2 regions of the Streptomyces flavalbus genome follow, and region 2 is predicted to be linked to the other one. Evidence: riboswitches for the same ligand, from Rfam matches in the RefSeq annotation. Region 2 holds a riboswitch; the other holds the start of a gene.

Region 1 (10,043 bases), 4.3 Mb from region 2:
GTGGGAGTCGTGGCCGGATTGTTGGTCCGGCCCGAGGTTCCGGCGGCCGTCGAGCCTTATCTGCCGATCGCCGTGGTCGCGGCGCTCGACGCCGTCTTCGGTGGCCTGCGGGCCATGCTCGACGGGATCTTCGACGACAAGGTCTTCGTGGTGTCGTTCCTGTCGAACGTGGTCGTGGCCGCGCTGATCGTCTTCCTCGGCGACGAGCTGGGCGTGGGCGCGCAACTGTCCACCGGCGTCGTGGTCGTCCTCGGGATCCGCATCTTCTCCAACGCCGCCGCGATCCGGCGGCATGTGTTCCGGGCGTGAGGGCGATGAGCGAGAAGGACGAGGCGCCGGAGAACCGGCTGCGCAGGGAGCTGCCCGCGGAGGTGCCCGCGCAGGCGCGGAGCGTCGAGGTCCCGGAGGAGGCCGGTGAGCCGGAGCTGACCGGTCGGCAGCGGCTGGCGCAGGGGCTGTGGCCGCCGCGGGTGAGCCGGGCGCAACTGATCGTCGCGCTGCTGCTGTTCGGGCTCGGTTTCGGGCTGGCCGTCCAGGTCGCCTCCAACAGCGACGGCGACAGCGCGCTGCGGGGCGCGCGTCAGGAAGATCTTGTTCGCATCCTCGATGAACTCGATGACCGTACTCAGCGTCTAGAAGACGAGAAGCAGGATCTTGAGGAGCAGCGGGACGAGCTGGAGAACAGTTCGGACCAGGCCGAGGAGGCCCGCAGGCAGCGGATCGAGAAGGAGCGGCAACTCGGGATCCTGGCGGGGACCGTGGCGGCGCAGGGGCCCGGTATCACGATGACCATCGAGGACACGAAGGGGACGGTCGAGGCGCACATGCTGCTCGACGCGGTGCAGGAGCTGCGCGCGGCCGGTGCCGAGGCGATCCAGGTGAACGGGGTGCGCGTGGTCGCTGGTACCTACCTGACGGAGCCGGAGTCGGGGAAAGGCGTCAGCGTCGACGGGAACAAGATCAACGCGCCCTATCGTTTCCAGGTCATCGGCAAGCCGCAGGACCTCGAACCGGCGCTCAACATCCCAGGAGGCGTGGTGCAGATGCTGGAGAAGGAGCAGGCCACCGTTACTGTGGAGCGGTCGGACAAGATCGTCGTGGATGCCTTGCGAGCGGCGAAGCGCCCTGACTACGCTCGGTCGTCCTCCCAGTGAACCGGGGGTGCATGGGAGAGGTCCGGCCAGGGCATGAGGTTGCGGGGGGTCGGCGCACCGAATGGGTGGTGCGTGGTGGAAACTGTCTGGTGGAGACGGACGTTGTGAAGATGTCCGGGTCGGCCAGAGTGTGCAGTCAGGGTTCGTCCTGCCCCACGGGCGGGTCTGTTTCGGTCAAGGGGAATCGCCCGTGAAGTTGTTTGCGAAGTTGTTCGGCAAGAGCGCGCGAGAGGGTCGCGACAACGCGACCGCTCGGCACCGCGCACAGCCCGACGCGGAGGGCCAGCGCCCGCTGTACCGGGATCAGGTGGCGGGTCCGCAAGGTGGTGTCCCCGGTGGTCAGGGCGCGCCGTCTGTTGACCCTGCCCAGGCCGCAGGCATAGGTTTCGGGCAACCGTCAGCCTCGAGTGCGGGTGGAGGGTTCTCCGGCGACCCGTACGCGTCCCAAGCCCCTGGGGGGCAGCCGCGGCAGGAGGATCCGTCCATGTCGGCGCTGGTGTGTACGAGGTGCGGTAACCGCAACGCGGAGAACAGCCGCTTCTGCTCCAACTGTGGCGCGCCGTTGCGGGCCGGGGCGGCGGCGGAGCGTCCGTCGGAGACGACGTCCACGATCTCGATCAGCGGGCTTGAGGCCTACGACGCCGAGGCGACCGGCCAGACGGCGGTGCCGATGCTCTCCCCGGAGGCGCAGGCGGCCGTCGACGCGCTGCCGCTGGGCTCGGCGCTGCTGGTCGTGCGCCGCGGGCCGAACTCGGGCAGCCGCTTCCTGCTGGACAGCGACCTGACCACGGCCGGGCGGCACCCGCAGAGCGACATCTTCCTGGACGACGTCACGGTCTCGCGCCGCCACGTGGAGTTCCGGCGCAGCCCCGACGGCTCGTTCACGGTCGCCGACGTGGGTTCGCTGAACGGTACGTACGTCAACCGCGAGCGGATCGACCAGGTCGCCCTGTCGAACGGCGACGAGGTCCAGATCGGCAAGTACCGACTGGTCTTCTACGCCAGCAGGCAGGGCATCTGACCCGCCCCCGGACCCGGTCCGGGGGAACTGCGAGGGAAGGTCCATGCTGCGATCACCGAGCGGCGGTGCCGGGCGCGGTACCGCCGCCACGGACAGTGGGCTGATGAGCATCGGCACGGTGCTGACCGTGCTGCGTGAGGAGTTCCCCGAGGTCACCATCTCCAAGATCCGGTTCCTGGAGGCGGAGGGGCTGATCGAGCCGCAGCGGACCCCCTCGGGTTACCGCAAGTTCAGCGCGGAGGACGTGGAGCGGCTCGGTCTGGTGCTGCGGATGCAGCGGGACCACTACCTTCCGCTCAAGGTGATCCGTGAGCACCTGGAGGCCCTGGAGCGCGGTGAGGCCGTTCCGCTTCCCGTGCTGGGCCAGCAGCGGCAGGGGGACGCGGAGGCCGCCCCTGAGGCCGCTGAGGGGCCCACGGCGGCCCGGATCGGGCGGACCGAGCTGCTGGCCGCCGCCGGGATCGACGAGGCGGAGCTGGCCGAGTGGGAGTCGTACGGGCTGATCTCCGCGCTGCCCGACGGGGCGTACGACGCCGAGGTGGTCACCGTGGCGGCGCTCGTCGCCGAGCTGGGGCGGTTCGGGATCGAGCCGCGGCACCTGCGGCTGATGAAGGCCGCGGCCGAGCGTGAGGCGGGGCTGGTGGACCAGGTGGTGGCGCCGCTGCGGCGGCACCGCAATCCGCAGACCAGGACGCACGCCGAGGCCCGTACGAGGGAGCTGGCGGGGCTGACGATGCGGCTGCACGCGGCGCTGGTGCGGACGGCGCTCGGGGTACGGCTGCCGTAAACGGGTGTAGCGGGTGTGCCGGGCGCATCGGGTGTGCCGGGTTGTGCTTGGTGCAGGTCCGGCGGGCGCGAGCAGGGGTTTCGGTGGGGTTCGACGGGGTTCGGGTGGGGTGAGTCCGGGCGGTCCATGGCGGCCCGACTACCCAAACGTCCCGGGCACGTCCTAGGGTTGCTGTGTGAACGAGCTCGATGTCGTAGGTGTCCGGGTCGAAATGCCCTCCAACCAACCGATCGTGCTCCTGCGCGAAGTGGGAGGCGACCGTTACCTCCCCATCTGGATCGGGCCGGGGGAGGCGACGGCGATCGCCTTCGCCCAGCAGGGCATGGCCCCCGCACGGCCGCTGACCCACGACCTGTTCAAGGACGTGCTGGAGGCCGTCGGCCAGGAACTGACCGAAGTACGCATCACGGACCTGCGTGAAGGGGTCTTCTACGCGGAGCTGGTCTTCGCCAGCGGTGTCGAGGTGAGCGCCCGGCCGTCCGACGCCATAGCGCTGGCCCTGCGTACCGGAACGCCGATCTACGGCAGCGACGGGGTCCTCGACGACGCCGGTATCGCGATTCCGGACGAGCAGGAGGACGAGGTGGAGAAGTTCCGCGAGTTCCTCGACCAGATCTCGCCGGAGGACTTCGGCACCAGCAGCCAGTGAGCCGCGCCGTCGGCCCGGCGGACCGGTGGTCCGCGCGGGTCGGCCTGGGGGGCGGTGACCGTTCGCGTTCTGGCATGTGCCGGGGGCCAGTGAGGCCGTCATGAGGCCCATCACGAGAGCATTCGGCTAGCCTTTCCCCGCGGTGGGGCACGGGAAACCACTCTTAGGGTGATTATCACTCGGCGTGCCGAGTGTGGCGATCGTTGACGCACCCTTGGTGACTGCCTACCGTCGAGAAGGCAGGTCAAGGACGGAGGTCGGCGTGAGAAGCAGCGGCGACGGTACGGCTGGGGGTGCCCCCGGACGCATTCCGGGGGAGAGCGGTCCGTACCCTCCCTCAAGCTCGCGGCTCCGCTCGAACGGGGGATATCCCCAGGTCCGGGCGGCCGATCACGCTGTGCAGCGCCCGTCGGCCGTGCCCAGCAGCGGAGGGGCGGCGTCCATGGCATCCGAAGAGATCGGCTATCGGGGCCCGACGGCGTGCGCCGCCGCCGGGATCACCTACCGGCAGCTCGACTACTGGGCCCGTACGGGGCTGGTGGAGCCGAGCGTGCGGCCCGCCCACGGGTCGGGGACGCAACGGCTCTACAGCTTCCGGGACGTCGTCGTCCTGAAGATCGTCAAGCGGTTCCTGGACACCGGGGTGTCCCTGCAGAACATCCGTAGCGCCGTACAGCACCTGCGGGAGCGCGGGTTCCGGGATCTTGAGCGGATGACGTTGATGAGCGACGGGGCGACGGTGTACGAGTGCACCTCGTCCGACGAGGTCCACGCGCTGCTCCAGGGCGGGCAGGGGATCTTCGGGATCGCGGTCGGCGTGGTGTGGCGGGACGTCGAGAACGCGCTGTCGCAGCTTCACGGGGAGCGGGTGGACACCGGGGAGACACTCGTCGGGCACAATCCGGCGGACGAGCTGGCGCGGCGGCGTAACCGGGCGGTGTGAGACGGGTCCGACGTGGGGCTCGCCGGGTCCGGCTGATCGGCTGCGCCGTGCGTGGGTGGGGCGTTGTCAGTGGTGTGAGGCAGCATCGGAGATGTGAGAACCGCGCCCACGATCCTGCATCTCGACATGGACGCCTTCTACGCCTCGGTGGAGCAGGCGTCGAAGCCGAGCCTGCGCGGGAAGGCCGTCATCGTGGGCGGGCTGGGGCCGCGCGGGGTGGTGGCCACCGCGTCGTACGAGGCCCGGGTTTTCGGGGTGCACTCCGCGATGCCCATGGCACAGGCGCGGCGGCTCGCGCCGAACGCCGCGTACCTCGTGCCGCGGTTCCAGCTCTACCGGGCGGTCAGCGAGCAGGTCATGGAGTTGCTGCGGGCGCTGTCGCCGCTGGTGGAGCCGCTCAGCCTGGATGAGGCGTTCGTCGACCTGGAGGCCGGGGGAGCGGCGTGGGACGAGGCGTCGGCGCGGCTGGTGGGGAGCGCGCTGCGGGCGGACATACGGCGGGTTACCGGGCTGACCGGGTCGGTGGGGCTCGCCGCGTCCAAGATGCTGGCGAAGATCGCCTCCGAGCAGGCCAAGCCCGATGGGCTGGTGGTGATCGAGCCCGGGAGCGAGCGGGCGCTGCTGGAGCCGATGCCGGTGCGGACGCTGCCGGGGGTGGGGCCCGCGACCGGTGACCATCTGCGGCGGGCCGGGATCACCACGGTGGGGGAGATCGCCGAGGCGGGTGAGGACGAGGTGGTCCGGCTGCTGGGGAAGGCGCACGGGCAGGCGCTGTACGCGATGGCGTTGGCGCGGGACGAGCGGGCGGTGGTGGCTGAGCGGGAGACCAAGTCCGTCTCGGTCGAGGACACGTATGACGTGGACATCCATGACCGGGTGCGGGTGGGGCTGGAGGTGCAGCGGCTCGCGGAGCGGTGTGTGCGGCGGTTGCGGGCGGCTGGGTTGTCCGGGCGGACGATCGTGTTGAAGGTGCGGCGGTACGACTTCTCGACGCTGACGCGGTCGGAGACGTTGCGGGGGCCGACGGATGACGCGGTGGTGGTGCGGGAGGCTGCCGCGCGGTTGCTGGAGGGGGTGGACACCACCGGGGGTGTGCGGTTGTTGGGGGTGGGGGTCAGTGGGCTTGCGGATTACACGCAGGAGGATTTGTTCGCGCAGGCGGTGGAGGGCGAGTCGGAGGAACGGGTGGGGGTCGAGGACGGGGAGCCGGAGGGGGAACGCGTGCGGCAGGAGGGGGAGGGGGGTGAGCGGCGGTGGGTGCCGGGGGCCGATGTGCGTCATGCGGAGTACGGGTACGGGTGGGTGCAGGGGAGTGGGGTGGGGCGGGTGACCGTGCGGTTTGAGACGCCGGGGTCCTTGCCTGGGCGGGTGCGGACGTTTCGGATCGGGGATCCGGAGTTGGTGGGGGTGGAGCCGTTGCCGCTGGTGCCGGGGGTAGTGCCGGGGGCGGTGCGGTGAGCGGCGTCGGTGGGGGCGCCGTCTAGGTGCTGGCCGGGGGTGGGGTGCGCGGCCCGGCGCTGCGGGGTGCCTCCCCCAAGCTCTTCGAGCAGGGGGTGCCCCCAGCGCCCACCCGTGCCGCCCCAGCGGCACGACTGCCCGCAGGCTAAGACGGGGGCGGGTCGGGTGGGGGCGCCTTGGCTGTGCGGCTGCCCGCAGGCTAGGCGGGTGGGGTGGACGGGCGGGCAGGGGTTACGCCTCGGCCTCCTCCGTGGGGGACGGGGTCGTGTCCATGGCGTAGTGGTGGTAGAGCTGGAGTTCCTGTTCGGGGGAGAGGTGGCGGCCTACGCCGAAGTCGGGGGCGTCCTTGATCAGGGCGCGGTCGAACGGGATGTGGAGGGCGCCTTCGACGAGTTCGCTGGGCTCCAGGGGGACGAAGGCGTCCCGGCTGAAGAGGCCGGTGCGTATGGCGGCCCATTCGGGGACGCCGGTGGCGTCGTCGAGGTAGACCTCGTCGATCGTGCCGATCTTGACGCCGTTGCGGTCGAACGCCTTGCGGCCGATCAGGTTGCGCGGATCGATGTCGGTCTGCACGGGCCCTCCAACTGGTCGCAAGTCAACCGTTACGGCGTGACTCGTAGCGGTCTGGGCGCTTTGCTCCGGTTACTACGAAAGAGCAGTTTGAGGAGGGCGGCCACTCGAAGACCCGGTCTTGTGCGCGCTGGTAGGCTGGCGGACGGCTGCTGACCCCGTGCGGGAGAGTCCTCCAGACACCATCGGAGGCGCCGAAGGAGCAAATCCTCCCCGGAATCTCTCAGGCCCACGTACCGCACGGACGAGGTCACTCTGGAAAGCAGGGCGGGTGTCGACGGCGTCCGCCCTCACCGACGGTGAAAGCCGGAGGCCCGCGGGCGTCCGGTGAAGCTCTCAGGTTGAGATGACAGAGGGGGAGGCCGTCGGGACACCCGTCTCGTGGTGTCCCCCGAAGGTCGTGTCAGACCATGGAGGCCTCCGTATGACCGCCCATCGCATTCCCCTCGCCGAGCTTGAGCGGGGCATCGCCTTCGAGCAGCGCCATATCGGACCCGACCAGGAAGCGCGGGCGAAGATGCTCGCGCAGGTCGGCTACGGCTCGCTCGACGAGTTGACCGCCGCCGCCGTGCCGGACGTGATCAAGAACGCCGAGTCGCTGGAGCTGCCGGAGGCGCGGAGCGAGGCCGAGGTGCTGGCCGAGCTGCGGTCGCTCGCCGAGCGCAACCAGGTGCTCGGTTCCATGATCGGGCTCGGTTACCACGGGACCTTCACGCCGCCGGTCATCCTCCGCAACGTGATGGAGAACCCGGCCTGGTACACGGCCTACACGCCCTACCAGCCGGAGATCTCTCAAGGACGGCTCGAGGCTCTACTGAACTTCCAGACCGTCGTCGCCGACCTCACCGGGCTGCCGACCTCCGGCGCCTCCCTGCTCGACGAGGGCACCGCCGCCGCCGAGGCGATGGCGCTGTCGCGGCGCATGGGCAAGAACAAGAAGGGCCTCTTCCTCGTCGACGCGGACGCCCTGCCGCAGACCATCGCCGTGATACAGACCCGCGCCGAGCCGACCGGCGTGGAGGTCGTCGTCGCCGACCTGAGCGACGGCATCCCGGCCGACGTGGCCGAGCGGGAGATCAACGGGGTGCTCCTGCAGTACCCCGGCGCCTCCGGTGCCGTAAGGGACCTCGCGCCCGTGATCGAGCGGGCCCATGAGCTGGGTGCCGTCGTCACCGTCGCCGCCGACCTGCTGGCGCTCACGCTGCTGAAGTCGCCGGGCGAGCTGGGCGCGGACATCGCTGTCGGCACGACCCAGCGGTTCGGTGTGCCGATGGGCTTCGGCGGGCCGCACGCCGGTTACATGGCCGTACAGGAGAAGTTCGCGCGCAGCCTGCCCGGGCGGCTCGTGGGGGTCTCCGTGGACGCCGACGGGCACAAGGCGTACCGGCTCGCGCTCCAGACCAGGGAGCAGCACATCCGGCGCGAGAAGGCCACCAGCAACATCTGCACCGCCCAGGTGCTGCTCGCCGTCATGGCCGGGATGTACGCCGTCTACCACGGGCCCGAGGGGCTGAGGGGCATCGCCGCGCGGACCCACCGGTACGCCGCCCTCCTCGCCGCGGGGCTCGTCGCCGGGGGCGTCGAGGTCGTGCACGGTTCCTTCTTCGACACCGTCACCGCGCGGGTCCCCGGGCGCGCCGGTGCCGTCGTGGAGGCCGCGCGGGACAACGGCGTCAACCTGCGGCTCGTCGACGCCGACCACGTCTCGGTCGCCTGCGACGAGACCACCACGCGGGCCCAGCTCACCGCCGTGTGGGACGCCTTCGGCGTCGAGGGTGACGTCGAGGCGCTGGACGCGGGGAGCGAGGACGCGCTGCCGGAGGCGCTGCTGCGGAGCGACGAGTTCCTGGCCCATCCGGTCTTCCACCAGCACCGGTCCGAGACGGCCATGCTGCGGTACCTGCGGCGGCTCGCCGATCGGGACTACGCGCTGGACCGGGGCATGATCCCGCTGGGCTCCTGCACCATGAAGCTCAACGCGACCACCGAGATGGAGCCGGTCACCTGGCCCGAGTTCGGGCAACTGCACCCGTTCGCGCCCGCCGAGCAGGCCGAGGGCTACCTCACGCTCATCCGTGAGCTGGAGGAGCGGCTCGCGGAGGTCACCGGGTACGACAAGGTCTCCCTCCAGCCCAACGCCGGGTCGCAGGGCGAGCTGGCCGGGCTGCTCGCCGTCCGCGGCTACCACCGGGCCAACGGGGACGAGCAGCGGACCGTGTGCCTGATCCCGTCCTCCGCGCACGGGACCAACGCCGCGAGCGCCGTCATGGCCGGGATGAAGGTCGTCGTCGTGAAGACCGCCGAGGACGGCGAGATCGACGTCGAGGACCTGCGGGCCAAGATCGAGCAGCACCGTGACGAGCTGGCGGTGCTGATGATCACGTACCCGTCCACGCACGGTGTGTTCGAGGAGCACGTCGCGGACATCTGCGCCCAGGTCCACGAGGCCGGTGGGCAGGTCTACGTCGACGGCGCCAACCTCAACGCGCTGGTCGGGCTCGCCAAGCCGGGGCACTTCGGCGGCGACGTCTCCCACCTGAACCTGCACAAGACGTTCTGCATCCCGCACGGCGGCGGCGGTCCCGGCGTCGGTCCGGTGGCCGTACGGTCGCACCTGGCGCCGTACCTGCCGAACCACCCGCTCCAGCCCGCCGCCGGTCCCGAGACGGGCGTGGGGCCCATCTCCGCGGCGCCCTGGGGCTCCGCGGGCATCCTGCCCATCTCCTGGGCGTACGTCCGGCTGATGGGCGGCGAGGGGCTCAAGCGGGCCACCCAGGTGGCCGTGCTCAGCGCCAACTACATCGCCAAGCGCCTTGAGCCGCACTTCCCGGTGCTCTACACCGGGCCGGGCGGGCTGGTCGCGCACGAGTGCATCATCGACCTGCGCCCGCTGACCAAGGCGACCGGCGTGAGCGTCGACGACGTCGCCAAGCGGCTCATCGACTACGGCTTCCACGCGCCGACGATGTCGTTCCCGGTGGCCGGGACGCTGATGATCGAGCCGACCGAGTCGGAGGACCTGGTCGAGCTGGACCGGTTCTGCGAGGCGATGATCGCCATCCGCGGGGAGATCGAGAAGGTCGGGGCCGGGGAGTGGCCCGCCGACGACAACCCGCTGCGGAACGCTCCGCACACCGCCGCCTCCGTGGGGGGCGAGTGGGAGCACGCCTACAGCCGGGAGGAAGCCGTGTTCCCGGGCGGGGTGTCCGTCGCGGACAAGTACTGGCCGCCGGTGCGCAGGATCGACCAGGCGTTCGGGGACCGGAACCTGGTGTGTTCCTGCCCGCCGCTGGACGCGTACGACGACTGAGGCCGGTTCTTCGGACGCACGCCTGCCGGGCAGGTCACGCCGGGTAGGCGTGCGTCTGGGACGCCTTCACCGTGGCCCAGACCTTCGCGCCCGGGTGCAGGTCCAGTTCCGCCGCCGCGATCGTCGTGAGGTCCGCCGTGAGGCTGACCTC
Region 2 (10,043 bases):
GCCAGGTCGGTGCCGTCGAGCACGACCTCGCCCTCGGTGATGTCCACCAGGCGCAGCACGGCCCGCCCGAGGGTGGTCTTGCCGCAGCCCGACTCACCGACCAGGCCGTACGTCTGGCCCGCCTCCACCTTGAGAGAGACGCCGTCGACGGCGTGGACGTGGCCCACGACACGGTCGAAGATCACGCCCCTCTTGACCGGGAAGTGGACCTTCACGCCGTCCAGTTCGAGCAGGCTCATGCGGGGACCTCCTCGGCCCGGGGGGCGTCGTCGAGTACGGGGTGGACGCAGCGCACCTGGTGCCCTGCCGCGCGCGGCTCGGTGAGCGCGGGCGTGCCGGTCAGGCAGTCCACCTCGTAGCGGTCGCAGCGGGGCGCGAAGGCGCAGCCGTCGGCCCAGGCGATCCGGTCGTTGATGGAGCCGCGCACGGGGGTGAGCGGCTCGCCGCGCGGGGCGTCGAGGCGGGGGATGGAGCCCAGCAGCCCGTGCGCGTAGGGGTGGGTGGGGTGGGCGAAGAGTTCACGGCGCCCGGCGGACTCCACGACCTTGCCCGCGTACAGGACGTTCACCTGGTCGCAGAGGCCCGCGACCACGCCCAGGTCGTGGGTGATCATCAGCAGGGCGGTGCCCTCCTGGTCCACGAGTTCCTTGAGCAGTTCGAGGATCTGCGCCTGGATGGTCACGTCCAGGGCGGTGGTCGGCTCGTCGGCGATCAGGAGCCCCGGCGCGCAGGCGACGGCCATGGCGATCAGCGCGCGCTGGCGCATACCGCCGGACATCTGGTGCGGGTACTCCTTGAGCCGCCGGGTCGGGTCGGGGATGCCGACCCGGTCCAGTAGGTGCGCGGCCTCCTTGCGGGCGGCCTCGCCCTTGAGCCCCCGGTGCCGTTCGAGGATCTCGGTGACCTGGACGCCGATCGGGACGACCGGGTTCAGGGACGACAGCGGGTCCTGGAAGATCATGGCCATCTTGCTGCCGCGCAGGTCGCGCAGGGCACCGCGGCTCATGGTCAGCAGGTTGGCGCCGTCCAGGTCGGCCCGGCCGCCGACGGTGACGCCCTTGCGCGGCAGCAGCCCCATCAGCGCCAGGGAGGTGACGGACTTGCCGCAGCCGGACTCGCCGACCAGACCCACGACCTGGCCCTGGTCGACGGAGAACGAGACACCGTCGACCGCGCGGGACTCCTTGCGGCCGTGCTGTCCGCCGAAGGTGACGGTCAGTTCGTCGACTGTGAGAAGTGGCATGGTGGTTCAGCCTCGCAGCTTCGGGTCGAGGGCTTCCCGCATGGCCTCGCCGAGCAGGGTGAAGCCGAGGGCGGTGATGATGATGCCGACCGCCGGATAGACCGCCATCATCGGTGCGTTGTCGAAGAAGCGCTGCGCCTGGGAGAGCATCACGCCCCACTCTGGCACCGACGGGTCGGGGTTGCCGAGACCCAGGTAGGACAGGGCCGCCGCCTCGATGATCGCGGTGGCCAGGGAGAGCGTCGCCTGGACGATCACCGGGCTGAGCGAGTTGGGCAGCACCTGGGTGACGACGATGCGCTTCCTGCGGACACCGAGGGCGCGCGCGGCCAGTACGTAGTCGGTGCCGCCCTGGGCGAGCATCGAACCGCGCAGCAGCCGGGCGAAGATCGGCACCTGGACGACACCGACGGCGATCATCACCGTGGTCAGCGACTGGCCTAGGACGGCGGCCACGGACACCGCGAGGAGCAGCGACGGCAGCGCCAGCATCATGTCCGTGACGCGCATGATCACGGAGTCGACGCGCTTGCCGGTGGCGCCGCCGAGGGTGGCCGCGGCGCCCGAGAAGCCGCCGATGAGGAAGCCGACGGTGAGGCCGATGAGGGTGGAGACGACACCCACGAGCAGGGTCTGCCGGGCGCCGATCAGCATCCGGGAGAACATGTCGCGGCCGAGGTGGTCCAGGCCCAGCCAGTTCTCGCCGCGCGGTCCGACGAACTTGCCCTGGTTGATCAGGACCTCGTCACGCCAGGTCTGCGCGGTCGGCGAGTGCGGGGCGACCCATGGCCCGATGATGGCGAGCACGACGAAGACGGCGATGATGACCGCTCCGACGATCGCCATCTTGCTGGATTTCAGGCGCCGGAACGCCTCCCGCCAGAGGCTCAGTCCGGTCGTGGTCTCGGTCTGTGCGGTGAGCTGCGCGAGGCGCTCGATCTTCTCGGTTTTCGTGGTGCTCACGTCAGTGCACCCGCACTCTCGGGTCGATGAGGCTGTACGCCACGTCCACCAGCAGGTTGATCAGGACGTACACGATCGCGATGAACATGATGAAGCCGACGAGGACCGGGTAGTCACGGCCGTCGATCGCGGTCCGGATGAAGGAGCCGATGCCGCCGAAGGAGAACACCGACTCGGTGAGGACGGCGCCGGACAGCAGCGAGCCGGTGAGCAGGCCGACCGCGGTGACCACCGGCAGCATGGCGTTGCGCAGGACGTGACGGCCGCGCACGGTGGAGCGCTTGAGGCCCTTGGACTCGGCGGTGCGGATGTAGTCCTCGCCCAGCACCTCCAGCACGCTGGCGCGGGTCATCCGGACGATGACGGCGAGCGGGATGGACGCCAGGGTGATCGCTGGCAGCACCAGGTGGGTGATCGCGTCCCAGGAGGCGTCGAACTCCCCGGTGAGGATGCCGTCCAGGACGGCGAACCCGGTGATGTCGGTGGCGTTGATCCCGGTGGACTGGCGGCCGTAGCTGGGGAAGATGCCCAGGTTGACGGCGAAGATGCCCTTGAGGATCAGGGCGAGGAAGAACACCGGGATGCAGATGCCGACCAGGGAGCCGGAGACGGCGGTGACGTCGAGCCAGCCGCCGCGCTTGCGGGCCGCGAAGTAGCCCAGCGGGACACCGACGGCGACGGCGATGACCATCGCGGCGATGGACAGTTCGACGGTGGCGGGGAAGCGCAGCGTGAACTCGTCCCACACCGGCTGTCCGGTCTGCACCGAGGTGCCCAGGTCGAGTTGGGCGATCCGCTTCAGGAACCGCCAGTACTGGACGTACAGGGGCTGGTCGAGCCCCAACGCACGGTTGATCCGTGCCACTTCGGCCTCGGTGGCCCGCTCCCCCAGGATCGCTGAGGCGGGTCCGCCGGGCAGCCGGTTGAGCCAGAGGAACAGCAGAACCGACAGGCCGAGCAGGGTGGGAATGAGTTGGAGCAGTCTTCGTACGACGAGACGCAGCACCCCGCAGCCCCTTTCTTACGTGTGTGCCTTCTCATGAACAGGTCCGTCCGGCCGCCGAGGTGCAGCAGCCGGACGGACCGTGTGCGTATGCCTGTCTTGCTTACTTGAAGGAGACTTCGGCGAAGTTCTCCTGCGTCAGCGGCGAGACGTTCGGCGGGTTGACGTTCTTGCCGAAGGCGATGGCGGGCGGCGAGGACGAGATCGGGACACCCGGCAGGTAGTCCATGATGACCTCGTTGGCCTTCTCGTAGGCGGCGGTGCGCGCGGCCTCGTCACCGACCTTGGAGCCCGCGTTCACCGCGTCGAACAGCTCCTTGTTCTTGAAGCCCCACTGCTTGTCGAAGCCCGCGAACCAGGTGCCGATGAAGTTGTAGCCGTCGTTGAAGTCACCGGTCCAGCCGAGCATGTGCAGGGCGCAGGAACCGGCCTCGGTGGCGTCCAGGTAGTCCGGGGCCCACTTCATCGGCTTCGGGGTGACGGTGATACCGGCCTTCTCCAGGTCGGCCTTCATCAGCTCGAACAGGTCCTGCGGCGAGGGCATGTACGGGCGGGTGACCTCGGTCGGGTAGCAGAACTCGATCTTGAGCTTGCTCTCCTTGGCGTCCGCGAGCAGCGACTTCGCCTTGGCGGTGTCGTACGCGTAGGTCTTCACCTTGTCCGAGTAACCGGCGACGGTGTCCGGCATGAACTGCGTCGCGACCTTGCCGCCCTCGGGGAGCTGGGTCTTGACCAGGTTCTCCCGGTCGATGGCGTGCGCGATGGCCTCGCGGACTTCCTTCTTCTTCAGCGCCGGGTTGGCGGTCTGCGTCATGCCGACGTAGAAGAGGTTGAAGACGTCACGCGTCGGGACCTTGAAGCCGTCGTTCTCCAGGGTCTTGACGTCGGCGGGCGCGACCAGGTCGTAGCCGTCGATGTCACCGGCCTGGAGGGCCTGGCGGCGGCCGTCCTCGGTGTCGATGGTGCGGATGACCAGGTTCTTGACCTTGGCCTTCTCACCCCAGTAGTCGTCGAAGCGGGTCAGGGTGACTTCCTTGTTGCCCTTGTTCCACTTGGCGATCTTGTACGGGCCGGTACCGGCGACCGTGCCGGCCTCCTGGCTGTACTTGGGGTACGTGATGGCGTCGCCCTTGGCGGTCGCCTCCTGCTTCTCGTACTCCGCGATGGCCTTCGGCGAGTGGATCGCCAGGGCCTGCAGGGAGAAGCCGCCGGGGAGGTTGGCGGAGGGCTCCTTGACCTCGATGACGGCGGTGTTGTCGTCCTTCGCGGTGCAGGACTTGTAGTTCGCCTCGGGCGTCTCCTTGTCCTCGTTCTTCGCGAAGCCGCCCATGATGGTCTGCCAGTAGTACGAGACCGCGCTGGACTGGTAGGTGCCCTTCCAGTTGAACCAGTGGTCGTAGTTCGTGCAGACCGCCGCGGCGTTGAACGTCTCGCCGTCGTGGAACTTCACGCCCTTGCGGAGCTTGAAGGTCCAGACCGTGCCCTCGGGGTTGCTCTCCCAGCTCTCGGCGAGGCCGCCGACGAGCTTGCTGCCGCCCGACTCGTGCTCCAGCAGAGCCTCGAAGGCCTGCCGCGTGACGCGGAAGGTCTCGCCGTCGCTCGCGAGCGCCGGGTCGAGCGAGCTGGGGTCGCCTGGGGCACCGAACACGAACGTGTCCTTGGCACCGCTGCTGTCTTCCTCGTCTCGCTCACTGGCGCAGCCGGTGACGATCAGACCGACCGCCAACGCGGCCGTGATCGCCCTGGCGGCACGGGATCTGGGTATGCGCATAGGGAGGACACTCCGGGTTCCGCTGGAAAAAGGGAATGCACTACTGACCGCCAGAACACTACAGACCGCGACGGGCCGCGGAGAACAGTCCGCATAGCGGTGATACCTAGTCGAGATCTGAACAGTCGATAAATCGGAGAGTACTGGTACATCGCGGGTGCGAAAGTTAACTTGCCTGATACACCCAGCAGTTCAGGGCCCGTCCGCCAAGTGCGTTTGCGCAGGCCAGAGGTGATGGGGCGACTGCGCTCAGTAAGCGTGCGGGGCCGTCGCGCCGGGCTGGTGGCCGGGGGTGGGCGGGTAGCCGTAGCCGCTGACCGGGGCGGGCGCGGACGGGGCGGCGTGCGCCTCGCGGTCGTAGAACGGACGGGCGTTGGCCCGCATCCACATCGCGACCGGGTCGTGCTCGTCGGAGAGCGCGACGGTGGAGACGGGGAGTCCGTCCGGTACGGCGCTGACGGACTGCCGCATCATCGCGCGCACCGCGTCCACGGCGGGCGGCGAGGTGTCGTACACGTCCAGGCCGATGGCGAGGTACGGCGCGCCGAGCGCGGGCTGCACCCAGGCGCGGCGCAGCGAGCGGACGGCGGGGGTGCGGTGGGCGTTCTGCGCGAGCAGGGCGTAGAACTGCGGGACCTCGATGCCGGGCTCGGACAGTCTCAGGGGTCCGGCGGGCTGGCGGTCCAGGCCGGTGGCGATCCGGCGCAGATCCAGCCACGGCACGCCGACGCCGCCGCCGGGGGCGTGCGGATTCAGCCACAGTCCGCAGTGGTCGGGGTAGAGGGCGCGGGCGACGTCGATGCCGTCGATGACCTCGTACGAACGGTTCCAGCCGCTGGCCGACAGCTCCTGTGCGGAGGTGACGCACGGGGCGTAGCCGAAGCCGTCGACGTCCATGTTGCCGTACTGGGCGTCCGGGGAACCGGACTGGCCGTGCCACAGGAGCATCCAGATCCGGCCGGTGGAGGGGGTGGCGAGGGCGCGCAGGAGGGCCTCGTAGGCGTCGTAGCGCCCGGGTGTCACCTGGCGCAGCATGTGCTCGACCTGACCGGCCGCGGCGGTGCCAGCGCTCACCTTTTTACGCCCCTCTGTACAACGCCGATTCAGCTTGTGACCCTAGCGTAAGCCTCCGACGGCGGTGCGGGGCCGGGGCGTGCGCGGGTTGGCCGTCCGGCCCGGCGCGGCTACTGACCCGTTGTATAGAACGGCCGGACCTTTTCCCTCAGCCAGGTGATGACGGGGTCGTCGGAGACGTCCATCAGGACCAGGTTGACCGGCCACTTGACGGGGGTCCGGCCGAGGGCGCGGCCGAGGGCGTCCATGGGGCGCAGGCGGAGGTCGCCCTCCCACTGGGAGAGTTCGACGCCGACGAACATCACCGGATCGCCGGTCTCGACGGCGGCGAGGCAGCGGCGGGCGGTGCGGACGACGCCGGTGGCCTCGAACTCGGCGGACGCGGCGGCGAGGAAGTCGACGGGGTCGTCCTGCCAGTCGGGCTCGAAGAGCCGGACCCGGCCGCCGCTGGCGAAGCCGTCGAGCGGGGTGCGCCCGGCCCGGCACAGCTCGGCCACGGCCTGCGGCGGCAGCGGGACGCCGACCACGCCGTCCGGGTTGACGGCGAGGCCGACCTGCGGCGGCAGCCCGCGGGCGAACTCCACGGCGGGGGCGACGGTGAACGACATGTGCGCACCGGTGACCTGGCGGAGCTGCTCCTCGGAGCTGAAGACGGGGACGTACGCCTGGCCGTCGATCTCCAGGGTGGGCAGGTCGAGGGGGCCACTGTGCGGACCCCCGCCGTTGGGCAGCGGCACCCACAGGGAGCTGCGGCCGAGGACCTCGACGATGCGGGCCCCCGCCGAGGGCACGCCGAGGGAGGCGGAGAGCACCTCCTCCAGTTCGTTGCCGGGCCATCCGCCGTGCGGATGGGGGTGCGCCTGCGCCGGGATGTCCATCTGTTACCGCCTGCTCCGTACTGCCGTGTGGCTGGAAAGGCTAGCGGCACCCGTCGTGCGGTCCCTCACCCGGTGAAGCCGATGCGGCGCAGCGCGTTCGCCGCGTCCCGGTCAAGGAGGACCGCCGAGCCGCAGCCGTCGGGCAGTTCGCCGCGCTCCACCCGGCGCAGCAGCCGGGCGGCGGCGCCGCGGTGGCGCAGGAACGCGTACCGGGAGACGCCGCGCCCGCGTTCGCGCTGGCCCGCGAGGGCCTCGCGCGGGGTGACGTCGAGCATGACCAGGTGCAGGGCGCCGCCCCGGCGACGGGCGGCGCGGGCCAGCCAGCCACGCACCCACGCCTGGGTGCCGCAGTCGTGCACGACGACGGCCTCCCCACGGCGCAGGGCGCGGCGCAGCCCGGCGTAGTGCGCGGCGCGGACGAGGGGGCGGTAGACGGCGTACGGCAACCAGGACGGCGTACGGCTCTCCCAGCGGTCGCGGGCGTCCTGGGAGTCGATGCGCGTGGCGCGGACCGTGCGGCGCATCAGGGTGGACTTGCCGCTGCCGGGCAGGCCGGTGACGACGACGAGGTCGCGGGGGCCGAAGAGCAGGGCGTGCGGGCTGCGGCCGCCGCGCTCGCGCAGGTCGCGGACGACGGGTGCGGGCAGTGCGGGGGCGGTGGCCTGTCCGGGCAGTGCGGGACCCGAGGTGGTGGCGTACGCCGCCGTGGTCCTGTTCACCGTGATCGTCCTCCCCGTGGGCGGTTCACGTGCTCCCGCCCGTCGACTGTAAAGCGAAGGTAATACTGGGTCTCCCCAGTTTTCGTGCGCTTCCCGCAACAAGCCCGCTACAGAGCGCTGCGCACCGGTTCCCCCTGCCGCCCGGGGTCGATGCGTGCAATGATGTGCCCGCCAACTGCATACCGGCCGTTTGAATCCGCGCGGGAGAGTCCCCAGCCAGCCGCTGGGGCGCCGAAGGAGCAAGTCCCTCCCTTGAATCTCTCAGGCCCCGTTACCGCGCGGGCGAGGCACATCTGAAAAGCGGGCCGCCCCTGCCGGTGGCCCCACCCAAGGTGCAAGTCATGTCGTACGCGCCGCTCGCGCGCGGTCATGACGAACCTCTCAGGTTCCGATGACAGATGGGGAGGACCGACCTCGCCCCCGCCGTCATGCCCTGGGAGACGACCGACCGATGAGCAGTACCGAACCCCGCCGTACCGCGCTGGACGCCGTGCACCGCGCGCTGGGCGCCACCATGACCGACTTCGCGGGCTGGGACATGCCGCTGCGCTACGGCTCCGAGCGCGACGAGCACAACGCCGTGCGCACGCGGGCCGGGCTGTTCGACCTCTCCCACATGGGCGAGATCACGGTGACCGGTCCGCAGGCCGCGGCCCTGCTGAACTACGCGCTCGTCGGCAACATCGCCTCCGTCGGCGTCGGCCGGGCCCGCTACACCATGATCTGCCAGGAGGACGGCGGCATCCTGGACGACCTGATCGTCTACCGGCTGGCCGAGACCGAGTACATGGTCGTGGCCAACGCCTCCAACGCCCAGGTGGTGCTGGACGCGCTGACCGGGCGCGCCGCGGGCTTCGACGCCGAGGTGCGCGACGACCGGGACGCCTACGCGCTGCTCGCCGTGCAGGGCCCCGAGTCCCCGGCGATCGTGAAGTCGCTGACCGACGCCGACCTGGACGGCCTGAAGTACTACGCCGGGCTGCCCGGCACGGTCGCGGGCGTCCCGGCGCTGATCGCGCGCACGGGGTACACCGGTGAGGACGGCTTCGAGCTGTTCGTGCGGCCGGAGCACGCGGTGGAGCTGTGGCAGGCGCTGACCAAGGCGGGCGAGGCGGCCGGTCTGGTGCCGTGCGGGCTGTCCTGCCGGGACACGCTGCGCCTGGAGGCGGGTATGCCGCTGTACGGCAACGAGCTGACCACGTCCCTGACGCCCTTCGACGCCGGTCTCGGCCGGGTGGTGAAGTTCGAGAAGGAGGGCGACTTCGTCGGGCGTACGGCGCTGGCCCAGGCGGCGGAGCGGGCCGCGGCCAACCCGCCGCGCGTCCTGGTCGGCCTGGTCGCCGAGGGCCGCCGGGTGCCGCGCGCCGGGTACCCGGTCGTCGCCGACGGCGCGGTGATCGGCGAGGTCACCTCGGGCGCCCCCTCCCCCACCCTCGGCAGGCCGATCGCGATGGCGTACGTCGACGCGGCGCACGCGGCGCCGGGCACGGCCGGGGTCGGCGTGGACATTCGAGGCAGCCACGAGCCGTACGAGGTTGTGGCGCTGCCGTTCTACAAGCGCCGGAAGTAGACACACCGGGCGTCGGACCGTTGGCTGGACGTGCACGTGTCCGGCCTGCTCACCAGCGCCGCCAGCAGTCCCCCTCATCATCAGCACTCACCCTCGTACAGGAGAATTCAGGCCATGAGCAACCACCCCAAGCAGCTTCGTTACAGCAAGGAGCACGAGTGGCTGTCGGCCGCCGAGGACGGCGTCTCGACGGTCGGCATCACCGAGTTCGCGGCCAACGCGCTCGGCGACGTCGTCTACGCCCAGCTCCCCGACGTGGGCTCCACGGTGACCGCGGGTGAGACCTGCGGCGAGCTGGAGTCGACGAAGTCGGTCAGCGACCTGTACTCGCCGGTGTCCGGTGAGGTCACCGAGGTCAACGACGACGTGGTGAACGACCCGTCGCTGGTGAACTCGGCCCCCTTCGAGGGCGGCTGGCTGTTCAAGGTACGGGTCTCCGACGAGCCCGCCGACCTGCTCTCCGCCGACGAGTACGCCGCGCACACCGCGGGCTGAGGAGTCGTATCCGGATGTCTGTCCTCAACACCCCCCTGCACGAGCTGGACCCGGCGGTCGCCGCCGCGGTCGACGCCGAGCTGCACCGCCAGCAGTCCACGCTGGAGATGATCGCCTCCGAGAACTTCGCGCCCGTCGCGGTGATGGAGGCGCAGGGCTCGGTCCTCACCAACAAGTACGCCGAGGGCTACCCGGGCCGCCGCTACTACGGCGGCTGTGAGCACGTCGACGTGGTCGAGCAGATCGCCATCGACCGGGTCAAGGAGCTGTTCGGCGCCGAGCACGCCAACGTGCAGCCGCACTCGGGCGCGCAGGCCAACGCGGCGG

Evidence for each region. A riboswitch is a leader RNA that binds a small molecule or an ion and turns the genes downstream of it on or off. The one in region 2 is predicted to bind glycine.
Region 1: linked by a shared signal. The riboswitch ahead of gcvP (aminomethyl-transferring glycine dehydrogenase) and the one ahead of gcvT (glycine cleavage system aminomethyltransferase GcvT) in region 2 are both predicted to bind glycine.

Annotation. Positions count from the first base shown of each region.
Region 1 covers NZ_JBHTEB010000001.1:1,170,871-1,180,913, reverse strand. Annotated here, with positions in the region: gene ACFQZ6_RS05160 (small basic family protein) at 1-309, shown strand, start outside; gene ACFQZ6_RS05155 (DUF881 domain-containing protein) at 315-1,154, shown strand; gene ACFQZ6_RS05150 (FHA domain-containing protein) at 1,216-2,175, shown strand; gene ftsR (transcriptional regulator FtsR) at 2,219-2,962, shown strand; gene ACFQZ6_RS05140 (bifunctional nuclease family protein) at 3,138-3,611, shown strand; gene ACFQZ6_RS05135 (MerR family transcriptional regulator) at 3,874-4,554, shown strand; gene ACFQZ6_RS05130 (DNA polymerase IV) at 4,648-6,012, shown strand; gene ACFQZ6_RS05125 (PRC-barrel domain-containing protein) at 6,244-6,585, opposite strand; glycine riboswitch at 6,736-6,831, shown strand; gene gcvP (aminomethyl-transferring glycine dehydrogenase) at 7,007-9,892, shown strand; gene ACFQZ6_RS05115 (ABC transporter ATP-binding protein) at 9,927-10,043, opposite strand, start outside.
Region 2 covers NZ_JBHTEB010000001.1:5,518,161-5,528,203, reverse strand. Annotated here, with positions in the region: gene ACFQZ6_RS24950 (ABC transporter ATP-binding protein) at 1-239, opposite strand, end outside; gene ACFQZ6_RS24945 (ABC transporter ATP-binding protein) at 236-1,243, opposite strand; gene ACFQZ6_RS24940 (ABC transporter permease) at 1,250-2,206, opposite strand; gene ACFQZ6_RS24935 (ABC transporter permease) at 2,208-3,212, opposite strand; gene ACFQZ6_RS24930 (ABC transporter substrate-binding protein) at 3,313-4,980, opposite strand; gene ACFQZ6_RS24925 (enhanced serine sensitivity protein SseB C-terminal domain-containing protein) at 5,230-6,054, opposite strand; gene ACFQZ6_RS24920 (enhanced serine sensitivity protein SseB) at 6,165-6,932, opposite strand; gene ACFQZ6_RS24915 (AAA family ATPase) at 6,998-7,657, opposite strand; glycine riboswitch at 7,843-7,938, shown strand; glycine riboswitch at 7,939-8,059, shown strand; gene gcvT (glycine cleavage system aminomethyltransferase GcvT) at 8,103-9,221, shown strand; gene gcvH (glycine cleavage system protein GcvH) at 9,336-9,716, shown strand; gene glyA (serine hydroxymethyltransferase) at 9,731-10,043, shown strand, end outside.